One region of the Dehalobacter sp. DCM genome, then DNA from elsewhere that is predicted to be linked to it. Evidence: riboswitches for the same ligand, from Rfam matches in the RefSeq annotation. Region 1 holds a riboswitch; each other region holds the start of a gene.
What was found. Region 1 has a riboswitch for cyclic di-GMP ahead of LPY66_RS07495 (sensor histidine kinase). Riboswitches for the same ligand answer to the same signal wherever they lie in the genome.

Region 2: it holds a riboswitch for cyclic di-GMP, as region 1 does, so the genes downstream of both, LPY66_RS18605 (HD-GYP domain-containing protein) here and LPY66_RS07495 (sensor histidine kinase) in region 1, are expected to answer to the same signal.
Region 3: it holds a riboswitch for cyclic di-GMP, as region 1 does, so the genes downstream of both, nhaB (sodium/proton antiporter NhaB) here and LPY66_RS07495 (sensor histidine kinase) in region 1, are expected to answer to the same signal.

What each region holds. Positions count from the first base shown of each region.
Region 1 covers NZ_CP092282.1:1,585,928-1,590,882, forward strand. The annotation lists gene pstB (phosphate ABC transporter ATP-binding protein PstB) at 1-326, shown strand, start outside; gene phoU (phosphate signaling complex protein PhoU) at 341-1,006, shown strand; gene LPY66_RS07485 (phosphate ABC transporter substrate-binding protein) at 1,043-1,852, shown strand; gene LPY66_RS07490 (prepilin peptidase) at 2,171-2,836, shown strand; cyclic di-GMP riboswitch class II at 3,036-3,119, shown strand; gene LPY66_RS07495 (sensor histidine kinase) at 3,187-4,917, shown strand; gene LPY66_RS07500 (response regulator) at 4,914-4,955, shown strand, end outside.
Region 2 covers NZ_CP092282.1:3,971,830-3,976,784, reverse strand. The annotation lists gene glyS (glycine--tRNA ligase subunit beta) at 1-1,587, shown strand, start outside; gene LPY66_RS18605 (HD-GYP domain-containing protein) at 1,778-2,839, opposite strand; cyclic di-GMP riboswitch class I at 2,923-3,006, opposite strand; gene LPY66_RS18600 (helix-turn-helix transcriptional regulator) at 3,403-4,041, shown strand; gene LPY66_RS18595 (pyruvate, water dikinase regulatory protein) at 4,076-4,906, shown strand; gene ppdK (pyruvate, phosphate dikinase) at 4,899-4,955, shown strand, end outside.
Region 3 covers NZ_CP092282.1:1,985,404-1,990,358, reverse strand. The annotation lists gene nhaB (sodium/proton antiporter NhaB) at 152-1,657, opposite strand; cyclic di-GMP riboswitch class I at 1,744-1,835, opposite strand; gene LPY66_RS09265 (flavin reductase) at 1,966-2,616, opposite strand; gene LPY66_RS09260 (CCA tRNA nucleotidyltransferase) at 2,836-4,419, opposite strand; gene LPY66_RS09255 (aminopeptidase) at 4,549-4,955, opposite strand, start outside.

The DNA of each region.
Region 1 (4,955 bases):
CCGGTCTGCAGTTATCCGGAGGACAGCAGCAGCGGCTGGTCATCGCCAGGGTACTGGCTGTTCAGCCGGAGGTCTTGCTGATGGATGAACCGGCTTCTGCCTTGGACCCCATCTCAACGGCTAAACTCGAGGACCTGATTCTGGACCTCAAAGAGCAATACACGATTATTATCGTTACCCATAATATGCAGCAGGCCGCCAGAATATCGGACTATACGGCATTTTTCTTGACTGGGGATATGATCGAATACGGGGTTACCAAAGAGCTGTTTACCCAACCCCGGGATAAGAGAACAGAAGATTATGTTACCGGCAGATTCGGATAAGGAGGATAAATAGTATGACACGAAATTCGTTTGCATCGTCTTTGGAGGAACTGAGCCATGATGTCTTAATGATGGGGAACCTGGTGGAGAGCGTTATTTCCTCCGCAGTTAAATCTTTGGAAGAACGAGACTTGCAATTGGCCGAAAAAGTCATCGCCGATGACGACACGGTGGACCATTTTCAGTTGGATATTGAAGACAAATGTTTAACGATGCTGGCACTGCAGCAGCCCATGGCCGGCGATCTGAGAACCATAGGCACGGCACTGAAAATAGTGACGGATCTGGAACGGATTGCCGATCACGCCGTCGATATTGCTGAAATAACCCTGAAGTTGAGCGATGAACCTTTGGTTAAGCCCCTTGTGGATATTCCAAAAATGGCCAAACTGGCGCGGGAAATGCTGAGAGACAGTATTACCGCGTATACGAACAAGGATCTGGACCTGGCCCAAAGTCTTATTATTAAAGAGAAGGAAGTCGACAGGCTTTACGCGTTGGTGTATGAAGATCTCTTGCACCTCATGCAAAAGGATCAAAAAAATATCGCCCAAGGCATCAATCTGCTGCTTGTTGCGCTGTCGCTGGAAAGAGTAGCGGACCATGTAACCAACCTGGGTGAATGGACGATCTATCTGGCAACAGGAAAAAGAAGAGATCTCAACGATGATCAGTTTTAATACTAAATGAATCGTATTGAAAGGATGCATGAAGTAATGAAAAAGTTATTGATACTTATTCTTGCCGGGATTCTGGCCCTGTCTGTCAGTGGCTGCGGCAACAGCGGCACCGCCCAACAACAGGCGACGATTACCGTTGCGGGATCGACGTCGGTGCAGCCGATATCCGAAGCACTGGCCGAAGCATTTATGGAAAAAAATAAAGATATCAAGGTCAATGTCCAGGGCGGCGGCTCCGGAGCGGGAATCAAATCCGCTCAGGAAGGCACAGCTGATATCGGGTCATCCTCCCGGGAACTGAAGAGCGATGAAGCCGGGCTGACGGAAACGGTGATTTGTAAAGACGGTATTTTAGTGGCCGTCAATCCCCAAAACACCGTTTCTGATCTGACCTTGGAGCAAATTAAAAAGATCTATAGCGGCGATATCACCAATTGGAAAGAAGTCGGCGGAGCTGACCAGGCCATCAATATAGTTACCCGAGAAGCGGGATCCGGCACACGGGGCGCCTTTGAAGAACTGGTCATGGGAAAAGACACGGCCATCAGTGATAAAGCCGTGGTCCAGAATACCACCGGTGCGGTTCGTGCCGCTGTGGCCGGCGATGCCAACGCCATCGGCTATATATCCATGGCCAGCATTGACGACACAGTGAAAGTGATCACGGTAGAAGGCGTGGCGGGGAATGCAGAAAACGTGATTAACGGAACCTACAAAATCCAGCGTCCGTTTCTGTATTTGACAAAAGGAGAACCTGCCGGTGCAGTGAAAACCTTTATCGACTTTGTTTTATCGGAAGAAGGTCAAAGCATTATTGAGCAGGAAGGGTTGGTTCTGGTAAAATAAGGTTGAAGTGGAAAAGTAAGAAATCACATATGTCAAGATAATTCATGAATAATTAACTGGTATTACAAAAAAGTTTTGCCGCTGCACATGGTTTCTAAAACCCATATGTCAGCGGCTGATTTTTTCCCAAAATCGTATGTTTTAGTTCATAAGGTATACTGACCACGATGTATTTATGGTAACATAAATATATTGTATTGTAGTGTAAATGAAAAACAAACGGTTAGTTGTTCATTCCATTATCATATGAAAAGTCAATCTGATCCATGGTTTTGTCTGATTTCCTGTTTTTTCAATGTAGTCACAGGGAGGAAAGGGATGGAAAATTTTTTGGTAGAACATAAATGGTTGTTTTATGCTGTATTGTTTGTGATTGGACTGGTTATTGGACGGCTGGTCAAAAAGATAATTCAAATGACCATCGATGAAGAGAACGTACGGCTTAAGGCACCGCTAGTCGTTGAAATCTTCAATGCCCTTCTTTATTGTTTTGCAGTTTGGAAGTTTGGCGTATCGTTATATGCGCTGTGTACGATGCTCACAATATCGCTTCTTTTGATGGTTGCGTTTATTGACTTTAAAACAATGCTTATCCCCAATTGGAGTGTTTATGCGATTATGGTCCTTGGTATTGCGGCCATATTCCTGAACCACGATATTTCCTGGTGGGAGAAGATCATTGGCTTCTTCGCGGGCGGAGTTATTTTACTGCTCATATACATCCTTTCCGGCGGCGGGATCGGCGTCGGTGATATTAAACTCATGGCAGCCGCAGGATTTTTTATGGGATGGAAGCTGACGCTGTGGTCGCTCCTGGTGGGCTCCATTATCGGCGGGATCATTGGGGTGATCATTTTATTAACCGGCAAAGGAAAACTAAAAACAGCCATACCGTTCGGGCCGTTCTTAGTCATAGGGATATTGAGCAGCATCCTTTTTGGTGACATGATGATTGAGTGGTATTGGCATTTCATTATCCGATAAATATCGCTAAAAGGTATACTAAAGTATAATTATGTATGGTCTCTTGGTTTCATTTACTAAAAAAAGGATTGATTTTTGTCAAACTGTCGGATATTATTGGAATTAATTGAGAAAGTTTGTAATTGAAAATTTCCGAGATAACCTGGATAATTGAGTTGAGGATGAAAACATTTCCCTGGTAGAAAAAAATAAGAGACTAATTTTAGTGTGATGCGATGATATACAGTATGCAATGGTTACTCTGTACTGTATGGAGCGAGTAGTGAAACCGGCACACGGCATCTGATGCTGTGTGCTTTTATTTTTGGATGACGAAGCGGCGATGATTATGCAGGAGGGGAATATATCGCATGCTGGAAGTAAAAAAAGTAGTGAATGCGAAGTATCGCGCGATTACCGGTTACCGATACATATCCTGGTTTTTGACTTCGATGATCTACCTGATGGATTCGTCTGCAATTACGCTAAAATACTGCATTGCCGTTGTGGTTTCTCTTTTGGTTATTACCATCAGTATCAACAGTCTGTATCTCAAAAGTGAATCCAGAGTGGCAGTCGCGAGGGTAAATATTGCCGAAAGTCTGGTCATCGCCATCCTGATGATTTCCACCGGGGGATTGGACAGTCCATTTATCTGGTATGCCATTAATCCGATTTTCATTACATGTGCTTTTTTCAAAACGGTCTACTGTTTCGTTAATCTTGTCTTTTACCTCATCGTTGCGTCTGTGACCAGCTTGCTTTTGTTCAATCCGCAAGGTCTGGCACTTCCGGACCTGATCACAGAAAAGTGTTACATTATCCTGGTATTCGTCCTGATTGTTGCCGCTATCCGCATCTTGTTTACCATGATTCAGCATCTGGATGATCAGGCTAAGGCTTTCCATAAACAAAAAGAGGAACTTCTCGGTATGAACCTCAAACTGGAACAGGCCAATGCCAGCGCCAAGAATTCCATGGAACATATCATGTCCTTGTACCGGATTATTGAAGTTTTTGCAGCAAGGGAGAACGCCCGGGATATTCTCAAACATTTGGTGAAACTGGCCAATGATATTCTGCAAACAAAGTATGCCTTCATCTGGGTAGCTCCTTTCGGAGAAGACCCTGACAGTATGGTGACCGGCAGCGTCTTTGAACCAAATGAAGACTGTCTGAAAGAACATATTACTTCATGGTTTACAACCAATGAAGCGGATGCGCTTAACCCGGCCCGCCAGGTTATTGGTTTCCAGGGGGTTCACTACTTGCTGGTTTCGCTGAAATCCGTTTCCAGATTTTATGGTTATTTTGGCATTAAGTTGGTTGATAAGAATGAACCGGATCTGTATCAGGAACTCATCAAATTTTTGGCTGATATTATTACCATGGTTCTGGAAAGGAATCACTTCGAGAAAATATCGTCCCAGTTAATGATTCTGGAGGAACAAAACCGTATCGGCAATGAACTCCACGACAACGTCTCACAGCTGCTTTTCAGCATTGTCTATGGGATACATGCGCTGAACAGCAACTGGCCGAAAATGAACCGGGAAAATATCGAACAGCAGCTCAATGTGCTGGAACAAACGGCCAAGAATGTCAGTACGGAATTGCGCACTTCAATCTACGGATTGAGTACCCGTAAACGAGGGGAACGGGTTTTTGAAGAAAGTATTCAAAAGTATCTTTGTGATTTTTCCAGTCTGAATGACATCAAGGTCCTCTTTGATTTCCAGGGTGATGAGGAATTGTTGTCCTATCCTTTAAAGCAAGCCATGTTCCGGATTATCCGGGAAGGCTGCGGTAATGCCATCTGGCACGGGTGGTGCAGCGAACTGAAGCTGCACATTCAGGTCCGGATTGACATGTGTGAACTAATGATTCAGGATAACGGACATGGCTTTGATGTTGAGAAATTCCTCAAGGATAAAACCAGTAAGGGCTTGGGGCTGCATAACATGCAGATCCTGGCTCAGACCTTCAATGGGACGTTTGATCTGCGCAGTGAAATTACGATAGGAACAACTCTCATCATCCGGTTCCCGTTAAATATTGGATCTCTTCATTTTTTTAAGGAAGAGAGGGGAGTAGTAGCATGAAAATAATCATTGTCGATGATCATCCGCTCGTTCGTCAG
Region 2 (4,955 bases), 2.1 Mb from region 1:
CTCGTCGCTTTGTTCGGGGATGAGGTCGTACCGGTGACGTATGCAGGGCTGCAGTCCGGAAGGACAACCCGCGGCCATCGGACGTTGGGAACTTTCGCCCGGCTCGTCTGTCCGGGTGATTACGTGGATGCGTTAGAAACCGTCTATGTCCTTGCTGATCATGAAAAACGGAAGCAGAATATCTGGGGCCAAATTCAGACTCTGTCGGCGAAGGTCGGGGGAAAAGTGGATCAGGATGATGATTTGCTTACGGAAATCAGCCATTTGGTTGAATATCCGACAGCACTTCTTGGTGAAGTGGATGTCAGCTATATGGTACTTCCGGAAGAAGTCATCACAACACCCATGAAAGAACATCAGCGCTACTTCCCAGTAAGAGGCGAAGATGGGAGGCTTCTTCCTTATTTCATTACGGTTCGTAACGGGGACAGCACATCACTTGATCTAGTTAAGGAAGGTAATAAGAAGGTACTGAAGGCCCGCTTAGAGGATGCTGCCTTCTATTTCCGTGAAGATTTAAAAAAGCCGCTTCATACCAATATCGACAAACTGAACCGGGTGACCTATCAGGAAAAGCTCGGTACAGTCGGGAAACGTGTGGAACGGTTACGTCAACTGGCAGCAGCAGTTGCCAGCGCGATGAATCTCGATCCGAAGCAAACAGAACTGGTCGACCGTGCGGCGCTATTAGCCAAAGCGGACCTCGTATCGCATATGGTCTATGATTTTCCTGAACTGCAGGGGATCATGGGCGCTTATTATGCCGCAGGAAACGGTGAACCGAAAGAAGTATGCGCTGGGATTCTGGAACATTACCGCCCGCGTTTTGCCGGCGATGTCCTGCCGGTGTCGTATACCGGAAAAGTCGTGAGTATTGCCGATAAGCTGGATGCGATTGTCGGATCTTTTGGTATCGGAATTCAGCCGACAGGCTCCCAAGACCCATATGCGCTGAGACGCCAAGCACTGGGTATCGTTGGACTGCTGATCCAAGATGAACTTGATCTGTCATTGCGGCAGTTGATCGAAGCTTCTTATCGAATTTTTGTGGAACAAGGTATTCCATTAGAACCCTTAGCGGATATCGAACCAGCCCTGATCGATTTCTTTGGGCAGCGAATCCGTTACCTTATGCAGGAATCCGGACTGCGCTATGATATCATCGATGCGGTGATTGCCGGTGGCGCCGATATCCCATACCGAACGATGAAAAAAGCACAAGCGCTGGCCAAGAACAGAGAACAAAATGACTTTGTTCCCTATCTCAATGCCTATACCCGCTGTATGAACCTCAGTAAAAAATCCACCACCGATGGATGGAACAGTGCTGATCTTAAGGAAAACTCGGAAATCGAATTAGCCGCACTCCTAAAGGAAAAAGCACCCCTTGTCAGTGATGCCCTACGTGCTGCCGAATTCACTCAAGCTTATCACATTGCGGCGCAAGCCGTTCCATTGATCGAAAAGTTATTCGAGGATGTCATGATCATGGACGATGACGTTACGGTCAGAAATGCCCGTTTAGGGCTGCTTAAGGAATGTGTCAATACACTGGGCTGTTTGGGTGATCTCAGTCTGCTGGCCTAAGTGTCAGGATTTTCCCCATTGGTTCAGGTTGTTTTTTAATCTCAGTATCGATTTCTATTCCAGTTAATATACTGAACACCAAATTAATATTAATACAGGTCGCTGCCAAACGAATTACTCGTAGACAGCGGCCTTTCTTCGTATGTCAGAAAGTATTACTTTTACTTATTATTTGTCCCCTGAAAACAGTCTACTCAACCATAGTCACAATGAAGGTCGTCAGATCCTCGATCAGGTTATATTCTTTGGCTTGAACATGCGACATCTCCTTATCGGACATGAGAACCCGGATGATTGGCCGCATCGGCAGACTTTTGTTTTGGTCGACAACAATTCCGACTTCGCCGGTACTCAGTTTGACTGTGCAGCCTGTGGGATAAACAGCAATATGCTTTAAAAATGTAACAATCAGCTGCTGCGAATACAGCTTATTGGCACACCCCATTACGATTTCACAGGCTTCGTGGGGCACGATCCGATTATGCCCTGGACCGTCATTAACCAGGTTATCATAGAAGTCTGCCAGCCCGACGATTTGGGCCAGGGTATGGAGACGGTTACCGGATAATTTACGGGGATAGCCGCTGCCGTTCAGCCACTCATGATGCTGCAGCGCGATATGGGCACTGAGTAAATTCAAATCGTTTTTGGTACGAAGGATATCATAGCCATGGATGGTGTGGGTTTGGTACAGCTCAGTTTCTTTGGCAGTAAAGACATCCCGTTTAGCAAGTAAATCCTTGGGTAGCTTGACGGTTCCGATATCATGGAGCAAAGCACCGGTTGCCAGCGCTTCCAAAGTTTCTTTATCCAGTCCCAGTGCCTTACCGATGATGATGGAAAGGACACAAACACTCACAGAATGCGTATAGATCTGATTGTCATAACTGCGCATATCCGTCAGGCTGATAAAGATATCTTTTTGAAACAGAATATCTCCTATTATGTTATTGACCGCTTTCTTCACCTGAAAGCCACTAAGCTCTTTGCCGATCCTAACTGCTTCCGCAAAATGCTCCAAGGTGTTAATGGCCTCCCGTCGGCTTTCATCGGAAATAACGTCTTCGATGACGACATCTTTCGATTCCTCATCGTCCACATAGACAATACTGATACCCAGCTCTTTTAAACGGTCGATATAAGAATGGGTCAGCATGACACCTTTTCCGAGAAGGACACGCCCACTGTGTGAGAAAATCGTCCGTCCAAGCACAGCACCTTGTTGAAGCCGGTTAACACTTATCTGGCGCAACGGTATTCTTCCTTTCTGAAATGGAGTTAACAAAAAATCGCCAACAAAAGGGTATGGCGACATAAATAACAAACCTGAGCGGATTCGGCGGCCTGGCAGTCATCGGAATATCCGGAAGACCCATGGCTTTGCGTCCCTGGCTTTCGCCAGGTTTGCTATTGTCGTTGCTCTAATTTAATTGTAATTTAGTGAAAATTGTAAAATAATTGTAGCATTTCCAATGCAGTAACTTCAAGAAATATTTCATGAAAAACAAATTATTTTTCCATTCTGTTAACATGTCCGTCCAATTTACTATAGACACCTTGGGATGATGCTATTGAATGCATATCACAACAGCAACAAATAATATAACACATTCCGACCAAAAAACGTAAATTTTAGGCTGTACATTTAGCAGAAATGGTCTATAATATTTAAATGTGATATATTATTAAGGTGTATCGATATAATTATGTAATCACAATTGAGAGATGGTATATCTAAGTTCAGCTAGAGCTGCCGCCAGACTTGGCGTCAGCCAAGGTACACTGTAATTACCGATGATCAGAAGGTGAGAAGATATGCAGCTTTCGGAACGCCAAGAAAAAATAGTCGAACTCGTGAAAAAAACCAGTCCGATGACGGGAGAACAGATTGCCAGCCAGCTGAGAACCAATAGGGCCACATTGCGCCCTGATCTGACAATCCTAACAATGGCCGGCGTGTTGGAAGCCCGGCCGCGTGTTGGCTATTTCTACAACGAAGACACCGGACCTTCACCCATCGCGTTAAGAATGCAGCAGCTCCGGGTCGGCGATTTCAAATCGATTGCGGCATCGGTTAAAGAATCGATCTCTATTTACGATGCTGTCGTTTCGATGTTCACCAATAATGTGGGAAGCTTGATCGTCATTAATGACAGGCATGAACTAAAAGGTATGGTTTCACGCAAAGATATTCTTAAGGCTTCGTTAGGGCATACGGATCTGCATCAGGTTCCTATCAGCGTCATCATGACGCGGATGCCGAATATCATCATGGCAACGGCTGATGAATCCGTTCTCGAGGCCGCCAAGAAGCTTGTTCACCATCAGGTAGACTCGCTGCCCGTCGTCGAAAACTATATCAACGAGAATGGACAGGAAAGCTATGAAGTCATTGGCCGATTTACAAAAACCAATGTCACGAACCTGTTTGTGGAACTAGGTATGAAATGCTGAAGGAAACCATACAATCAGTGAGGAGGATGGATGGGTGACAGAACAAATCCCGGTAATCTACGTGATTTCCGATGCGATTGGAGAGACGGCTGAATTTGTCAGCCGGGCAGCTGCGGCCCAGTTTAACGGTATTAAAACAAAAATCCGCCGGGTGCCTTATGTCCAGGATGAAACACATATTGACGAGATTCTGGAAGAGGCTGTGGAGGAACAGGCGATCCTTGTTTATACTCTCGTACTGACCAACTTGAGAAACTACATTGAAAAGCGGGCCAAGGAAAAGAACCTGACAACGATCGATATCCTAAGTCCTCTCATATCCGCACTGGGTCATAAAACAGGACTTCAACCCAAGAACATCCCGAATATTACCCACCGTCTGGACGAACAATATTTCCGCAAAGTAGAGGCGGTAGAATTTGCAGTCAAATATGATGACGGCAAAGACCCGCGGGGCATGTTATTTGCTGATGTTGTGCTTATTGGCGTTTCACGGACTTCCAAAACACCGCTCAGCATGTATTTAGCCCACCGGGGGATAAAGACAGCCAATATCCCGCTGGTACCGGAAGTATCCCCGCCAAGAGAGTTATATCAGGTCCAAAAAAACAAAGTGTTCGGACTCATCATCAGTCCGGACAAATTAAACCAGATCCGCAGTGAACGCTTAAAAACACTCGGACTTGGCCCCTCCGCGGACTACGCCAATCTTGACAGAATTATGGAAGAACTGGATTACGCCAAACAGATCATGAAAAAGATTGGCTGCACTATCATAGACACCACCAATAAGGCGGTTGAGGAAACCGCCAGCCTGATTCTGCAAAAAGTAACAATTAATGGGGAGTTGAAGAGTAATGGTTGATAAGAAGTATGTGTATTTATTTCGTGAGGGCAGTGCCGGTATGAAAAAC
Region 3 (4,955 bases), 400 kb from region 1:
GAGAGCTGAAAGTATGCGAAATGCCTAATGAAATTGACTGCTATATCTTATTTAGGTGCAATAAAATAAATTAATAAAGTGCCTATATGAATCGGAACAAAACAATTATCTGAGAGCTTGCTTACAACTATAAAAGAACCTGAAGAAGGTATTATAGCAGGTACATTGTTGCCAGCAGACCTGTAAGAGTCATCACGACGGCGTAAGGCAGAGCCAGTTTCACCATTTCCAGGTAAGACAGGCGAATCAGCGGTGCAAGTGCAGAGGTCAGCAGAAACAGGAATGCGGCCTGACCGTTTGGTGTAGCAACAGAAGGGATATTGGTACCCATGTTAATCGCAACTGCCAGCTTGTTGTATTGCTCCAACGCAATGCCTCCGGCTTGAAACGCTTGCTGGGTCTCAGTCATGTATACCGTAGCAACAAAAACGTTGTCACTGATTGCCGAAAGGACCCCGTTAGCTGCAAAGAAAGCGACAAGCTGATTCTGCCCTTCCATGTTCAGTACCCATTGAATAATCGGCGTAAACAAATGTTGGTCATGAATAACCGCAACAACAGCGAAAAAAACGACCAGCAGTGCAGTAAACGGCAGCGCTTCTTCGAAGGCATGACCGATGCGTTTTTCTTCAGTAACCCCATTGAAGGCGGTAAGCAGGATAATAATCATCAGACCAATAATACCAACTTCCGCCAGGTGCAGTGCCAGAGAGAAGATCAACACAACACCGCACAACGCCATAACAATCAAGCGGACACGTCCGCGCATATTCCTGGCAGCATCTTTCACTTTCACATCCGCTTCCATAACCTTTCGCACAGATCCCGGAAGCTGGTAGCCGTACCCCCCAAACTTGGTAACCTCAAGGATAATCGTGGTCAGAAGTCCCACGATCAATACCGGGATAGATACCGGGGCGCATTGTCTAAAGAAATCGACGAAGTCCCATTGCATAATGGAGCCAATCAACAGGTTCTGCGGTTCACCAACCAGTGTTAGTGCCCCGCCCAGCGCAGTGCCCACAGCACCATGCATCAAAAGATTGCGCAGAAAACCGCGAAACTCGTTTAGGTCCTCATGAAGTTTCTCATCAACACTATGGTCGTGATTAATGTCGTACTCTTCGTATACTTTTTCGCTGGAAGCAAACTTGTGGAAGATGCTATAGAAACCATAGGCCACGGCGATAATCACTGCCGTAACAGTCAGTGCATCCAGAAATGCGGAAAGCACCGCACCCAGTACGGTGAACAGGAATGAAAGTGCAACTTTAGAGTGTACTTTAGTTAAGAGTTTGGAAAACAGGTACACAAGGCCTTCTTTCATAAAATAAATCCCGGCGACCATGAACATCAGAAGAAGAATAACCGGCAGGTTCATTTCAACCTCGTGATAGACTGTATGAGGGTTAGTCAGTCCGAGTACAACGGCTTCGATCGCCAGAAGCCCGCCGGCAGGAAGCGGATAACATTTCAGCGCCATTGCCAGGGTAAAAATAAATTCCACAATCAACACCCAACCGGTAACATACACGCCGGCGGTAAACACCAAAATAGGATTCAACACGAGAAAAGCAAGAATTGTTCTTTTGTACCAGTCCGGAGCGTGGCCCAGAAAATTTGTTTTGAAAGCTTGTCCGATGCCCATTTGTTTCATATGTACTATCCTCCCAAGTGAAATTGAAAGACAACAAAAAGAGAGTAACCCAAAATGGAACTACTCCCCCCCAAGAAGTTCATATTACTTGTAGCCTGGCAGTCATAGCCGCTTACAAGCAACCTTAGACCCATAGCTTTAGCGTCCTTCATTTTCACGAAGTTTGCACCAACCTATACAACATTATATGTATTTGTTGCTTTAACTTTTATATTATACCAAAAAAATATTCTTTTGGATACCCTAATCCTATACTGCACTTATCATCGCAAGACTGTTGCAGCTTTGCTGCGAAATGCAGGGTAGGTTTATTTTGTCTTCCTGAAATAAGCGTAGGTCATTGGTTCACCGACGCCACGGACCTCGCCCGCGATGACTTTGCCCAAAAACAGTGTATGCGTGCCGGTATCCATCGTACTGACTACTTCGGCTTCCATCGTGGCCAGAACATCATCCGGCATGAGGATGCCTGAAGAGCCCCGATGCGCTTTGATCCGTTCAAATTTGTCGGCATCACGGCCAGATCGGTAGCCAAATCTTCGGACTAAATCATGTCCGGTCTGATCAAGGATGGAAACAGCAAACTTGCCACTTTTTGCAATGAATTCATGGGTATAGTTATTCTTATTAATTCCAATCGCAATTTGGACCGGGTCCGATGTGATTTGGAAACACGTATTGGCCGCCTGTCCGTTATCTTTTCCGTCAAATGCTGATGTGATAATAAAGAGACCGTAAGAAATGGTCTGAACAGCTTTAACAATCGCTTCCTCCGGCTTCAAGATTTCTTTCGGAGCAGCAGGTGTGTCGGTGATTTCAGCGGTTTTATGCTCACCTGTTTTATTCTCGCCTTCTTCAACCTTCACAAAATTACTGGAATCGACACCACAAACCGGGCATGTTTCCGGCGGCGCATCCCCTTCATGAATATAACCGCAAACTTCACAACGCCATTTCATCTTTCATCGCTCCTTTTTTGTTTGCTCTTTAGCAATTTATAACCATTATAATCTATTTAACCTGATATTTATATCTTTTTATATCAGCTTCAAATAACATTTAACTATTATGTCTCTTAATCATCGTATTACTTTAACGCTATTACCCTATTTCATCCTGGTGCATTTTTAAAAGATGTTAGTCATCATCCTATCCAATTGCTGCGTATTTACGAAAGACTATAAGTTGGTATATTCCCAGTATACTTTTTTTAAAAAGGTATTCGTTAATTCCATTCGCATTTCTCTCATCGCTTTATCCCGTACAAGGTCTTTATATCTGCCAAAATCCTTTCTGGATAACGCCAGGTCATCGGTATACTTCTCAAGTATATTCCAATCGATCTTCGGCAGATTCTCTTTCTGCCATATGGCTGTTGCGATCAGCTCCTTAAAAATCTTTTCAAATATTGTATTCTGAGCGGCAGTATGCACTTTTCCTGCCTGATAATCGGCTTTCCATAAGATAAGAAAATCGTGAATATTTGTTAATTTAAACGCCCTGCCATCCCAACACAGACTCCATACTAAATCCGCTGCACGCCGTTGAAGCGGTCTTTTGGCCGGCTCTCCTCTGAATTCGGGCATGAATAATAGGGTAGCCGCCATATGGTTTCCAACCAGTTTGAGAAGTTCTTTTTCTCTTTTCTGACCATTACCAGAAAAAAACATAGAGAAGGGATACCTTTTTAGTATATCCGCCAACATCTTTGAACTGGCAACTTCATGATTTAAGAACTGACGCTTGCCATTTTCGACATAAGTCAGACCGTGATCAGACGGTTCTCCTTCGAGGACCTTCTTAAACTGGATAATCTCAGGATAATGATCCAATCTGGCTGCCAGCAGCCGAACCTTTTTCCCAATTAACCTTTTCAGCTTATGATCCAGTTCCTTGTTTCCTCTGTTGGGATTAATCTTAAACCCATCGACCCAATACGACTGATTTTCATATTTTAAAATCCCGTTGACATAGCATTCACGACTGGCGACTTCCCATTTTCCAATATCATGAAATAGACTGGCCAAGCGCAGATAAAGATCTTCCGGTGTATTACGGAATACTGCCATTGTGTGTTCCCAAACATCCAAGGAATGGTATTGGTTCTGTTCCAAGCCCTTTAAACGGGACAATTCCGGAAAATAGAAATGCCAATAACCTAATTCGTCAAGCATCCGAACTGCTTTTTCGGCGTCAGGAAGTATCAGGATAGCCGCGAGTTCCGCTGTGATCCTCTCCTTGGCTGTTCTACTCAGTAAAGAAAGGCGCTCCTTGGCTGCATCCCATGTATCCGGATCGATTTTCATAGCAAATTTAACAGCAAATTTCACCATACGCAGGATACGAATCGGATCATCCCGAAACTGCTCATCAGGGATACCGCAGGTTTTAAGTTTACCTTCAACTAAATCCTTTTTCCCATTCATAGGATCAACTATCTCCCCGGTTATGGGATCCTGATAAATCGCGTTGATGGTAAAATCTCTGCGTTGTGCATCCTGTTCCAGATCATCGATCTGAATAATATCGATTTTTAGTTTATCTTTAAAAACACTTATCGTTGAAAAATTTTTACCGATAGTTTGAACCGTGTAACCCTCATCAAGAAAACACGCCTTTATCCTTTCCGGCGGCAGAAAACAAACCAAATCCACATCCGGAGATTCTATCCCCAGAAGCTGATTCCTGACAGCACCGCCGACGACCCATACCTTGGTATGCACCGCTAACTTTTCGACAATATTTTTCTGAAATTCGTCCATGAGATCCTCCTGACGGGCTCATCAAGCATGAGATCAATCTTTTCCTTTGGTACTCTGCCACTTTCCGACTGAGGTCATTAAACGTCTTTTAGCTCTCCTGGCACATCTCACGGTGCTTAATCCATGCACCTATTTCAAATTTTCAGGGTTAAGGACCTGCAGTTCAGACAGAACAAAACGACCGTCTTTACGAATGAGCTGTCCGTCAAAATAAATTTCACCGCCGCCGTATTCGGGCCGCTGGATACACACAAGATCCCAGTGCACAGCTGACTGGTTGCCATTGTTGCACTCGTCGTATGCCGATCCCGGCGTAAAATGAAAGCTGCCATCAATTTTCTCATCAAACAGCGTATCTTTCATCGGTTTTTGGATATACGGATTAAAGCCAAAGGAAAACTCACCGATATATCGGGCGCCTTCATCCGTATCGAATACTTTGTTGATCCTCTCCGTATCGTTAGCCGTTGCTTTTACTATCTTCCCATCCTTAAATTCCAGGACGATTGATTCATAAGTAAAGCCTTGGTAAACCG